3 regions of the Sedimentibacter sp. genome follow, and region 2 is predicted to be linked to each of the others. Evidence: a T-box and tRNA genes for the amino acid it is inferred to sense, from the RefSeq annotation. Region 2 holds a T-box; the other regions hold tRNA genes.

Region 1 (3,549 bases), 560 kb from region 2:
TCTGCATCTCATGTCCATTCTCAGAAGCGAGTACTGCCATAAATAAACAAAACTTAAAAAAAATATTTGAAATTATTTAAATTTAGGTTATAATATAAGTACATTTGTAAATGAGAATTTATAAATGCCTCTTAAATTTTTTGCCTCAAGCCGTGGATGCCCCACGGCTTGCCCTTTTTTTGAATTATTTACCTGCAACGGAGAATAATACAACAAGAATGCAGAATATGAAAATAAAGACAAACACATTTCTTTTGAAGAAGCGAAACAATTTATAAATCATTTTATCCCCCCGTACATTATATGTGAAACATTTGCAAATAACATAACTTCATAAGTGACAGTATGAAAATGTCAGCATAAAATGAAAATATAAACAATGAAACGGAGGGGTATAATGCCTAGAATATATTTAAGCCCGTCGACGCAGCAATTCAATGCTTTTGTGACTACAGGCACGGAGGAATACTGGATGAACCAGATTGCCGACGCCATGATTCCTTACCTGCAGCAGTATGGAATTGAGTACGGCAGAAACACACCTGAGATGACGGCAGGTTCGTCCATAAGGGAATCCAACGCCGGCAACTACGACTTTCACATAGCGATACATTCCAATGCCTCAGGTCCTGGCCAGGAAGGCAGAAACAGGGGAACCATAGTTTTTTATTACCCGTCAAGCACAAACGGATTGAGGATGGCGGAGCTGTTAAGGGATCAATTCAGAATAATATATCCGAATCCTGACCGGGTAACCACAGTGCCTACGACCACTCTGGGAGAGGTTGCGAGGACCGCTGCACCGTCTGTTCTCATAGAAGTGGCATTTCATGACAATGTGGAAGATGCCAACTGGATAACGAACAACATTGATACCATAGCAAGGGCAATTGCTGCAGCAGCAAACGAATACTTCTCTTCATCCCAGGGAACAGCCACAGGCCAGACTGCACGAGTGAGACTCACAAGCGGATACCTGAACGTGAGAAGCGGACCTTCACTGAATTCTCCGGTAATAGGAATGGCTCCCAACGGGGCGGTAATGAGAGTGCTTGGAAGAAGCGGCGACTGGTACAACGTTCAATACAACGGAACCAGCGGTTATGCAAATGCAAACTATCTGGTTCTGCAGTGAAAAAGAAAAAACAAGAGAGATCCTCTTGTTTTTCTTTTTTGTATGAAATTTTTGGTCGGAAGGAACTATTTACTAGCTTAAAACAGGTATAAAAAAACATGAAACAATGAACTGTTGTTCGCTGCTTCATGTCCTATTTTTTGTATGGTGCGGTCGGGGGGATTTGAACCCCCACGAATATACATTCGCTAGCCCCTCAAGCTAGTGCGTCTGCCGTTCCGCCACGACCGCATTGCTTTATCATTATAGCGGATGATTCAGGTTTTGTAAAGAGAATTTTCAAAAATTTTTTCTGGAATTTTCAGTAAATTTCTGCAAACGGTTACACTCTGCGACTTGAATAATGCTTGTAATTAATCTGCAAATGCATTATAATTATAACAATATAGTTATTGAGGAAACAGCCTGGCTGCAATTTTAACGACTAATACCGCATGAATGTCGTGCAGCTAAAATGTATTATAATTTCAACAGTCTTTTTAATGGTTTTAAAAAATCCAACTTCAAACCCGGGGGCCTATATGAAAATCAATGAAATAGCCAGTATTTTGAATGCAGAAATTATTACGAACTTCAGCGATGAACGTACGGATATTCAATATGGATTTGCCAGTGATTTAATGAGCGATGTGTTGGCTTATGCTACAAGCGACTCGCTGCTCATTACGGGACTCAACAACCACCAGGTCATCAGAACGGCTGAAATGATGGATATGACCACTGTACTGTTTGTAAGGGGAAAGAAACCCGGAAAGGATATTATTGACCTGGCCGTTGAAAATTCGCTGACTATTCTGGCAACAGACCACACCATGTTTAAAACTTGCGGTTTGCTTGTATTAAGCGGTATGAAGGGAATTGAAGGATGACTGATAAATTTCTAAAAAGATACAGCTACAGCGTTTCTGCAAATGATTTCATAAATGCGGGCAAGGCTTCAAGTTCCATAAAGGGAAACCTGAAGGCCATGGGAATCAACGGGCAGATTGTAAGAAGAATCGCAATAATATCCTACGAGGCGGAGATCAACATCGTGATACATTCCCACGGAGGAATGCTTCACTGTGACCTGTACGAAGACAAGATTGTTATAATATCCAAGGATAAGGGACCCGGCATCAGCAACATAGAAATGGCCATGACCGAAGGATATTCCACAGCTTCAGAATCAGTCAGGGAACTGGGATTTGGCGCCGGTATGGGATTACCCAACATGAAAAAATATTCAGATGACTTCGAGATCAGTTCAAGCAGCAACGGAACGGTAATAATCATTACTATATACCTATAGGAGGCAAAAATGAATTTTTCTATTATGTTCGATAAGGAAAAATGCAAAGGATGCACCAACTGTATGAAAAGATGCCCGACACAGTCCATCAGACTCATTGATGGAAAGGCTTTTATAAATAGTTCCAAATGCATACACTGCGGCGAATGCATAAAAATATGTCCCTACGGGGCTTACACTCCTGAACCGATAGAATGGTACGAAGAGATGCACTATTCCTCATACAAGTACAAAATAGCGATTCCTGGCACTCCGCTGTACGGTCAGTTTCCAAAAACCATCGACATTTGCAGGGTTCAAAACGCCATTCTGAAGCTGGGTTTCGACTATGTATACGATGTAAGCTGGGCTGCAGATCTTGTTGCAAAGGCCATTCACAAGAAATTAGGTAAGGACAGCATGGTGAGGCCTCTCATTTCTGCCAATTGTCCTGCAGCGGTGAGGCTTATTAAAGACAGGTACCCTTCACTGATGGATAATCTCATTCTTCTCAAGGAGCCCATGGAAATCGGAGCCATGCTGGCCAGGGAGCGCGCCAGAAAGCTATACAATCTCAAGGATGAGGAAATCGGGGTGTTTTATATATCCCCTTGCCCGGCGAAGCTTCTTGCTGTCACTGACCCCATAGGGGACTATAAACCTTCGGTTGATTGGGTTATTCCGTTAAACACCATTTACGGAGAACTCTACAGGGAGGTTCTCAAGGAGGATGACCTGGTATGTTCATCTCCTTCGCTCAATGGTTTGAAGTGGGCCGTTTCAGGCGGCCAGTCCGAATCGGCTGGCATCACTAATTATATTGCGGTTAACGGCATGGAAAACATAATACAGATACTTGAAGAAATAGAAAACGGAAAGCTTGACGATGTGGATTATGTAGAAGCCTTGGCTTGCGTGCAGGGATGCGTTGGCGGTACGTTTAATGTTGTAAATCCTTTCGTTGCAAGCAGCAATATCAAAAATATAACCAGCAAGGAAAACAACGATTGTCTGAATGCAGACCTGGACAGATTCGACGAGTTGTACGAATCCGGAATCATCAAGTACAAGTTAAGAGAAGAAGATATCCAGAGCAGGTTCAATATGAAGGAAGCACTTGACAGAAACGAGAAGATTAAAGAAA
Region 2 (3,549 bases):
AAGAAATCTGTGCCAGAATCTTGAGTATATAAGGTGTCTTGTTACGTGCTCCATACCACCATTGTACCAGTCAACTGGTCCCCAATAGTCAAAATTTTCTTTTGATGCTATTGCATCAGGGTTTCTCGGGTCCATGTATCTCAGGAAATACCATGATGAACCTGCCCACTGAGGCATTGTGTCTGTTTCCCTCTTGGCATCTTCTCCGCATACAGGGCATTTCACGTTTACCCATTCAGCAATGTTTGCCAGAGGTGATTCTCCTGTATCCGTAGGCTGGTAGTTTTCAACATCCGGAAGCCTCAACGGAAGCTGTTCTTCAGGAACAGGAACCATTCCGCAGTGCGGGCAGTGAATTATCGGAATAGGCTCTCCCCAGTATCTTTGTCTGTTGAACGCCCAGTCTTTCATCTTATAGTTTGTTTTCTTTTCACCAAGCTTGTTTTCCTGCAGGAAATCAATTATTTTTGCAATTGCTTCCTTCACCCTCAGGCCGTTGAGCATGCCTGAGTTTACCATTATGCCGTCTTCAACGTCAGTGAACGCAGCTTCTTCTATGTTGCCGCCTTCGATGACTTCAATTATTGGAATACTGAACTTCTTCGCAAATTCCCAGTCTCTTGTGTCGTGTCCCGGAACCGCCATTATTGCTCCTGTTCCGTATCCCATCATTACATAATCCGCAACCCATACCGGAACTTCCTCTCCCGATACGGGGTTTATTGCTTTCAGTCCCTTTATTTCGACGCCTGTTTTATCCTTGGCCAGCTGAACTCTTTCAAATTCTGTCTTCTTTCTTGACTGTTCCTGGTAATCCCTTATCTCATCAAGATTTTCTACTCGTGCTGAATATTTTTCTATGAATGGATGCTCCGGAGCAATTACCATGAACGTAACTCCGAACAATGTATCCGGTCTTGTAGTGAAAACTCTTAAGTTATCTGTAGTATCCTTCAGTTTGAAGTCAACCTCCGCTCCGTAGGAGCGTCCTATCCAGTTTTCCTGTTCAAGTCTTATTCTCGGAAGGAAATCAACTTCATTTAATCCTTCCAGCAGCTTGTCGGCATATTCTCTGATTTTTAAGAACCAAACATCCTTTTCCATCTGTACGACTTCGCTGCCGCATCGGTCGCATATGCCGTTTTGTGATTCTTCATTTGCCAGAACCACCTTGCACTTGTTGCAGAAGTTTACGTATGTCTTATCCTTGAATGCAAGACCGTGCTTGAAAAGCTGAACAAATATCCACTGAGTCCATTTGAAGTAATCAGGATCGGTAGTATCAACGGTTCTTGCCCAGTCAAAGGAGTAACCTGCAGCCTTCAGCTGCGAAGTGAACACTTTAATATTTTCATCTGTTACCTTTCTTGGATGTTTGCCTGTCTGAATTGCATAGTTTTCCGTAGGAAGACCAAAAGCGTCCCAGCCTATGGGAAACAGCACGTTGTATCCTTCCATTCTTCTTTTTCTTGATATTACCTCAAGGGATGTATATGCACGGATATGACCTACATGCAGACCTACCCCTGAAGGATAAGGGAATTCCACAAGGCCATAAAATTTCTTCTTGTCTGATTTGTCATGTGCCTTGAATGTTTCATTCTTTTCCCAAACTTCCTGCCACTTTTTCTCAATGGCTTCTGGATTGTATGATTTCATTTTTGTTCCTCCATATAATAATTTAATTTCTTGGGTTAGGTCATAAAAAAAGGACAGCCTATCCCCTGCTGGGACGAAGACTATCCGCGGTACCACCCAAATTAGGCATAAAGCCTCACTCTTATGTTAACGGCAATAACCGTTTGAAACTACTCTGTTCGTTTCAAAATACTCATGGACGAGTTTCAGTTCCCATAATGCTGACTCACACCGGCCGCCAGCTCTCTTGAAATATGTACAAACCTACTGCTTCCAGTCACAGTAATATATTCGCTTATTTTTGTATTATAACAGAAGACAATTTTATATGCAATAACAAATTGCAACATTTGCAAAAAAAGGCAGATCTGTTATTGAATGCAGATTCCGCCGTTATTTCTAATCAAAGCTCCTCATTGCTTTCCAGGAAACCTTTGCCGCATCTTCTTCTGTGGCAGCGACCTTCAATGCACAGTTCGCCTTCACCGTCACAAAGCTTGTAATCTCCGCCTTCAATTCGCAGCATCTTTCCGTTTACCAGGGACTGTGCAAGTTTTTTCCTTGCCTCACTGTAAATTCCCTGAACGGTTGTGCGCGCTACATTCATCTGACCGGCACATTCCTCCTGTGAAAGCCCCTCCAGATCAATAAGCCTTATGGTCTCATACTCGTCCACTGTCATGGTTACGTAGCACGTTCCTTCAACCGGAGCATCTAAAGGACCAAAACGGCTGCTGTCCGGAAGGCAGCAAACTTTTCTCCATTTTCTGGGTCTCGGCATCATTCCACCCCTCTTCAGCTATATAATTTCAACTATTATACTATAAAACATTAGCACAACTTTATCAAATGTTTTTTAAAATTCATTTTTTTCCAGCATGTCAGCAACACCTGCAAACTGTGTGTCGTCATAAAGTTCAATCAGTCCCTTGTCGCAGGACATGGCAATGTTGGGATCTATGGGAAGCTTGGCAATTACGCTGATGTTGTGGCTCTTGGCGACTTCATCTATGTTGCTTTCGCCGAATATCTTGTACTCCTTGCTGCAGTCGGGGCATTTGAAATATGACATGTTCTCCACAATACCAACAATCGGAACATTCATCATTTCTGCCATCTTCACTGCTTTTTCCACTATCATGGAAACCAACTCCTGCGGTGAAGTCACTATTATGATTCCGTCCACAGGTATTGACTGAAATACAGTAAGCGGCACATCACCGGTTCCCGGAGGCATATCCACAAACAGATAGTCAATGTCGTGCCAGATTACTTCTGTCCAGAACTGCTTGACGGTGTTTGCAATCACCGGCCCTCTCCATACAACAGGATCAGTATCCTTGTCCAGCAAAAGGTTTATTGACATCACGTCGATTCCTGTCTTGCTTCTGCACGGAAGAATTCCGTAACCATTTCCTTTTGCCTTTTCTGTTATTCCAAAAGATTTTGGTATTGACGGTCCTGTTATATCGGCATCAAGTATTCCCACTCTGTAGTCACGTCTTCTCATTGTTACAGCAAGCATAGAGGTTACAAGAGACTTTCCTACTCCACCCTTTCCGCTTACAACTCCTATTACTTTTTTTATGCTGCTCATCTGGTGAGGTTTTTCTAAGAAATCTGTCTTTGCCTCTTTCCTGCTTTCGCATTCCTGACTGCAGGAACTGCAGTTTGAATTACAATTTTCGCTCATTTTTTAGCTCCTAGCATTAGTTGATTTTCGGCTTTGCCGCAATAACACTGTTGCTGCCTATGCTTTGTTTATAAATTAGACGTCGGCAGTAAATAACATATGTCATTTAATTCAGTTTAGCCCTACAACAGTTACATGTCAATAGATTTTTATCTTTAGGTTATCCGGTAAAAAATGCTCACTTTTTTATTTACCCAGATTTAGGCTTCATAAACATT
Region 3 (3,549 bases), on a different contig from region 2:
CAGGAGCAGCAAACACCATAGACAGAATCATAGACGTCTTTCCGTCAAATCAACAGCAGCAGGTAAGAATCCAGCTTTCCATGCAGCTTCAGGCTGTTATTTCTCAGCATCTCATACCTTCCCCTGCGTGCGGAAGGGCTGCAGCCTTTGAGGTTATGCTCGCCACCAATGCGGTTTCCAATCTTATACGGGAATCAAAGGTGCACCAGCTCAACAGCGTCATATATTCATCAGAAGGCGCCGGAATGAAATCAATGGATACAAGCATAATGGAACTTTACAGAAACGGATTGATAACCAAAGAGAACGCAGTGATCCACTCAATGGATCCCGACTTGATGCAAAAGCTGTTAAACAAGTAAGAGCCCGGCAGAGTAATCTGCCAGGCTCTTTTTTTAATATTCATATTGTTTTGTGTAATACTTGCCGTCTATAAGCTTATTTGTGTATTCCATAAGTCTCTGGCTGTTGGATTGCTTCGCGGTTGAAGCCACCGTGCTGTCCATTAGCTTCCACTGGTTTCCGTCAAAATACATTTCATTAAGCACTATCCACCCGGTCTCATCCGTATACACTTCATTCCACGCATGGTACGCGCTTAAGTTTGACGAATATCCTGTCACAAGTTTTGCAGGTATCCCCTGGGAGCGAAGCATGGATGCCATCAATGAGGCGTAGTCAAAACATATACCCTTGTTTGAGCTCAATATATCATCCACTTTTGGCAAATAGCCGCTTTTTACCGTCAGAGCCTTCTCGCTGTCATACTTTATATTGGTTATTATGTAATCATAAATAACATCAAGCTTATCAAAATCTGTGGTGCAGTCTTTTGTAAGCTCCTCGGCCTTCTTGGCAACAGCCGACTCCCTGGTGAAATTCACAAGCTGGCTGGATACCAAAAAAGGTGAATTCTTGTTCTTCAGATTAACATCAACCGTTACGGTCTGTTTAACTGCATACTTGCTGCCGCTTATATTTTCAAACACCCTTATCTTGTACTTTCCGTCCCCCATCTGAAGCGGATACGTATCGTAGGAACCTGTCCCATTTAAGTCGTAGGTGTACTTGCCCATTCCCTTTTCAATTATTACCTTAAGTTTTTTTGTCGTCGGGTTTAAGTATTTTACTCTGACATACCCTTCCGATACATTTGATGCGTCAATTTCCGATTTGGCGCTTTTGAATATGCCGTCTGCTCCGAAACAGAACGACGAGGAAGCAAATATCATCGTTATTAACATTATAAACATTGTTTTCTTCAGTAGTTTCATATGCTTGTCCTCCTGCCGAATAAAAAAAGCTTCGCAAATAGCGAAGCCGAAGTTCATTGTAATGTACATAAGTACAGCAACTGGCTGTCATACCATTTTCATGGGTTAGACCCTATAGCTTTGCGCCATTTTCTTTAGAAAATTTTGCCTATTTAATTAACCTAATAATATCACTGCTGCCAGTCTTTGTCAACAAAATAATAAAAAAAACCTCGTCCGTAGACGAGATTTTTCCGGCTTTCGCCTCTAATTTGGTGCGGATGAAGGGACTCGAACCCCCACGCTATTGCGCTAGATCCTAAGTCTAGTGCGTCTGCCAATTCCGCCACATCCGCGCGTCGGTTGTTTACTCAACAACAAAATTTATTATACTACTGAGAACATGCTTTGTCAAGCATAATTTTACAAGATTTATTTTTAAAATTTTTAAGCTTGTCGAAGCTGTCGATGACTTCAATGTTATTGTTGAAAATTGAAGTTTGTCCAATGCATGAAGTGACATTTGCCGTGTATGCCACAGGCTTGTTGTATGCGTTGGCGAACTTCACTGTGTTTGATGTTCCGCCTTTAAGCCCGCCTTCTATTACTATGATTCCTTCCGAAAGAGCAGCAATGATTTGGTTTCTGTTTACAAAGGCGTTCTTTTCCGATTTTGCGTTCGGAGGAAGTTCTGATATTATGGCTCCCCCGTTTAATATAATCATGTTGTACAGACTCTTGTTATTCTTCATCGAATAAAGATGCCCTGAAGGTATTACGGCAATGGTCTGTCCCTTAGCCGCCAGGCAGCCGTTGTGAGCCGATTCGTCGCAGCCTGAGGCAAATCCGCTGACAATGCAGCACCTTCCCTCAGTGAGTTTTTCCGCAAATATAGAGCTAATTTCATACCCTTCCTGGCTGGGAGTCCTTGTGCCTACTATTGCAATATTGCATTCATTGTTAAGAAGATCAAGATTTCCGTCTGCATACAATATAAGAGGCTTATCCTCGATTTGATGAAGCTTCCTGGGATATTCCCCGTCATAGATGCTTATGATTTTTATATTTGATTTCCTGCAGCAATCCAGGATAGCCGCAGCTTCGCTTTCAATCTTTTCAAGATCAATTTTGACTTTCTTGATTCCCATGTCTTTTATGAATTTTTCGACATCAGAAAAGTTTTTGAGATTAGCCTTCTTTGCCTCCATGAATTTCAGGATTTTGCTGATAGTCTTCCTCCCCAAACCGTTAACCAGCTGCAGCCTAATAATATCTTCATTGCTTATCATCTTAGATCCCCTTGTTTCGAATTTCATCGGAAGGATATGTTCCTTCTCCATATGCATACTGTCCAGATATATGTTTCTACATTTTAGCACAATATTAGACAAAAAAAAACTCTTCTTTCATAAAGAAGAGTTAAGAAAATTTAATTATTTAGCCTATTGTCGCCAGAGCATCCCCGGTGCTGACGGTGGCTGACCCAAAAGTGTGGATTTTCTTCACCACGCCGTCAACTGGAGAAACTATCTCATTTTCCATTTTCATTGCCTCCAGAATGAGAAGTATGTCTCCTGCCTTCACAGTCTGACCTTCACTTACCCTTATATCAAGTACGGTACCTGGCATTGGTGCAGTGATTTTCTCTCCTGAAACTGCTTCGTCCAAAACCTTCGGCGCGGGAGCAGGTGTCTGCGGAACTGATGCTGCAGTCTTCGGTACAGAAGGCTGCGGCTGCTTTGCCGGTGCGTTTTGTACCGGAGCGTATGTAAAGTTACCAAGACCTGCTCCCACTTCCTCTACTTCAACCGCGTATGATTTTCCGTTTACTGTTATATTGAATTTTCTCATTTCATTCCTCCGTTATCTCATTAGCTTCATTCTGCCTGCTAAAGCCCAGATGGGATCCATTTCAGGCGTTCTCTTTATGTTTCTGACTACAAAAGAGTCTGAGGATGTTCCAAGGATAACAGATAAGGCAGCAGTTACGGCTGCTACTATCTCTCCTTCCTCATCCATGAAGGCAATTGCTCCTGCTATTACAGCCGCTGCCTCATCATCAGCTGCATGGCCAAAACCCTCTGCTTCAGATTCATTGCTATTTTTCTTTGTATTATCGTTCAAATTGTTCATAGTGCCTCCTACAGAGGAATGTTGCCGTGTTTTTTCACAGGCCTCTGTTCCCTTTTGCCTGACAGCATGTCAAAAGCGCTTATTATTCTTTTTCTTGTCTGTGATGGTTCTATTACCTGGTCAACGTAACCTCTGGCTGCCGCCGTAAACGGATTTGCAACAG

Evidence for each region. A T-box is a leader RNA that pairs with one kind of tRNA and senses whether it is charged. The one in region 2 lies ahead of leuS (leucine--tRNA ligase), so its partner is inferred to be a tRNA-Leu.
Region 1: it encodes a tRNA-Leu, which carries the amino acid that the T-box ahead of leuS (leucine--tRNA ligase) is inferred to sense. The anticodon was not compared.
Region 3: it encodes a tRNA-Leu, which carries the amino acid that the T-box ahead of leuS (leucine--tRNA ligase) is inferred to sense. The anticodon was not compared.

Annotation. Positions count from the first base shown of each region.
Region 1 is NZ_JBCFAS010000001.1:632,378-635,926, reverse strand. It holds gene AAGU76_RS03040 (GNAT family protein) at 1-46, shown strand, start outside; gene AAGU76_RS03035 (SH3 domain-containing protein) at 398-1,135, shown strand; tRNA gene AAGU76_RS03030 (tRNA-Leu) at 1,281-1,366, opposite strand; gene AAGU76_RS03025 (DRTGG domain-containing protein) at 1,657-2,004, shown strand; gene AAGU76_RS03020 (ATP-binding protein) at 2,001-2,426, shown strand; gene AAGU76_RS03015 ([Fe-Fe] hydrogenase large subunit C-terminal domain-containing protein) at 2,436-3,549, shown strand, end outside.
Region 2 is NZ_JBCFAS010000001.1:67,752-71,300, reverse strand. It holds gene leuS (leucine--tRNA ligase) at 1-1,659, opposite strand, end outside; T-box leader at 1,726-1,928, opposite strand; gene AAGU76_RS00355 (DUF134 domain-containing protein) at 2,042-2,419, opposite strand; gene AAGU76_RS00350 (Mrp/NBP35 family ATP-binding protein) at 2,495-3,331, opposite strand.
Region 3 is NZ_JBCFAS010000002.1:4,122-7,670, forward strand. It holds gene AAGU76_RS06645 (PilT/PilU family type 4a pilus ATPase) at 1-362, shown strand, start outside; gene AAGU76_RS06650 (transglutaminase-like domain-containing protein) at 396-1,274, opposite strand; cyclic di-GMP riboswitch class I at 1,347-1,433, opposite strand; tRNA gene AAGU76_RS06655 (tRNA-Leu) at 1,527-1,609, opposite strand; gene AAGU76_RS06660 (DNA-processing protein DprA) at 1,646-2,542, opposite strand; gene AAGU76_RS06665 (biotin/lipoyl-containing protein) at 2,691-3,104, opposite strand; gene AAGU76_RS06670 (hypothetical protein) at 3,117-3,386, opposite strand; gene AAGU76_RS06675 (carboxyl transferase domain-containing protein) at 3,395-3,549, opposite strand, start outside.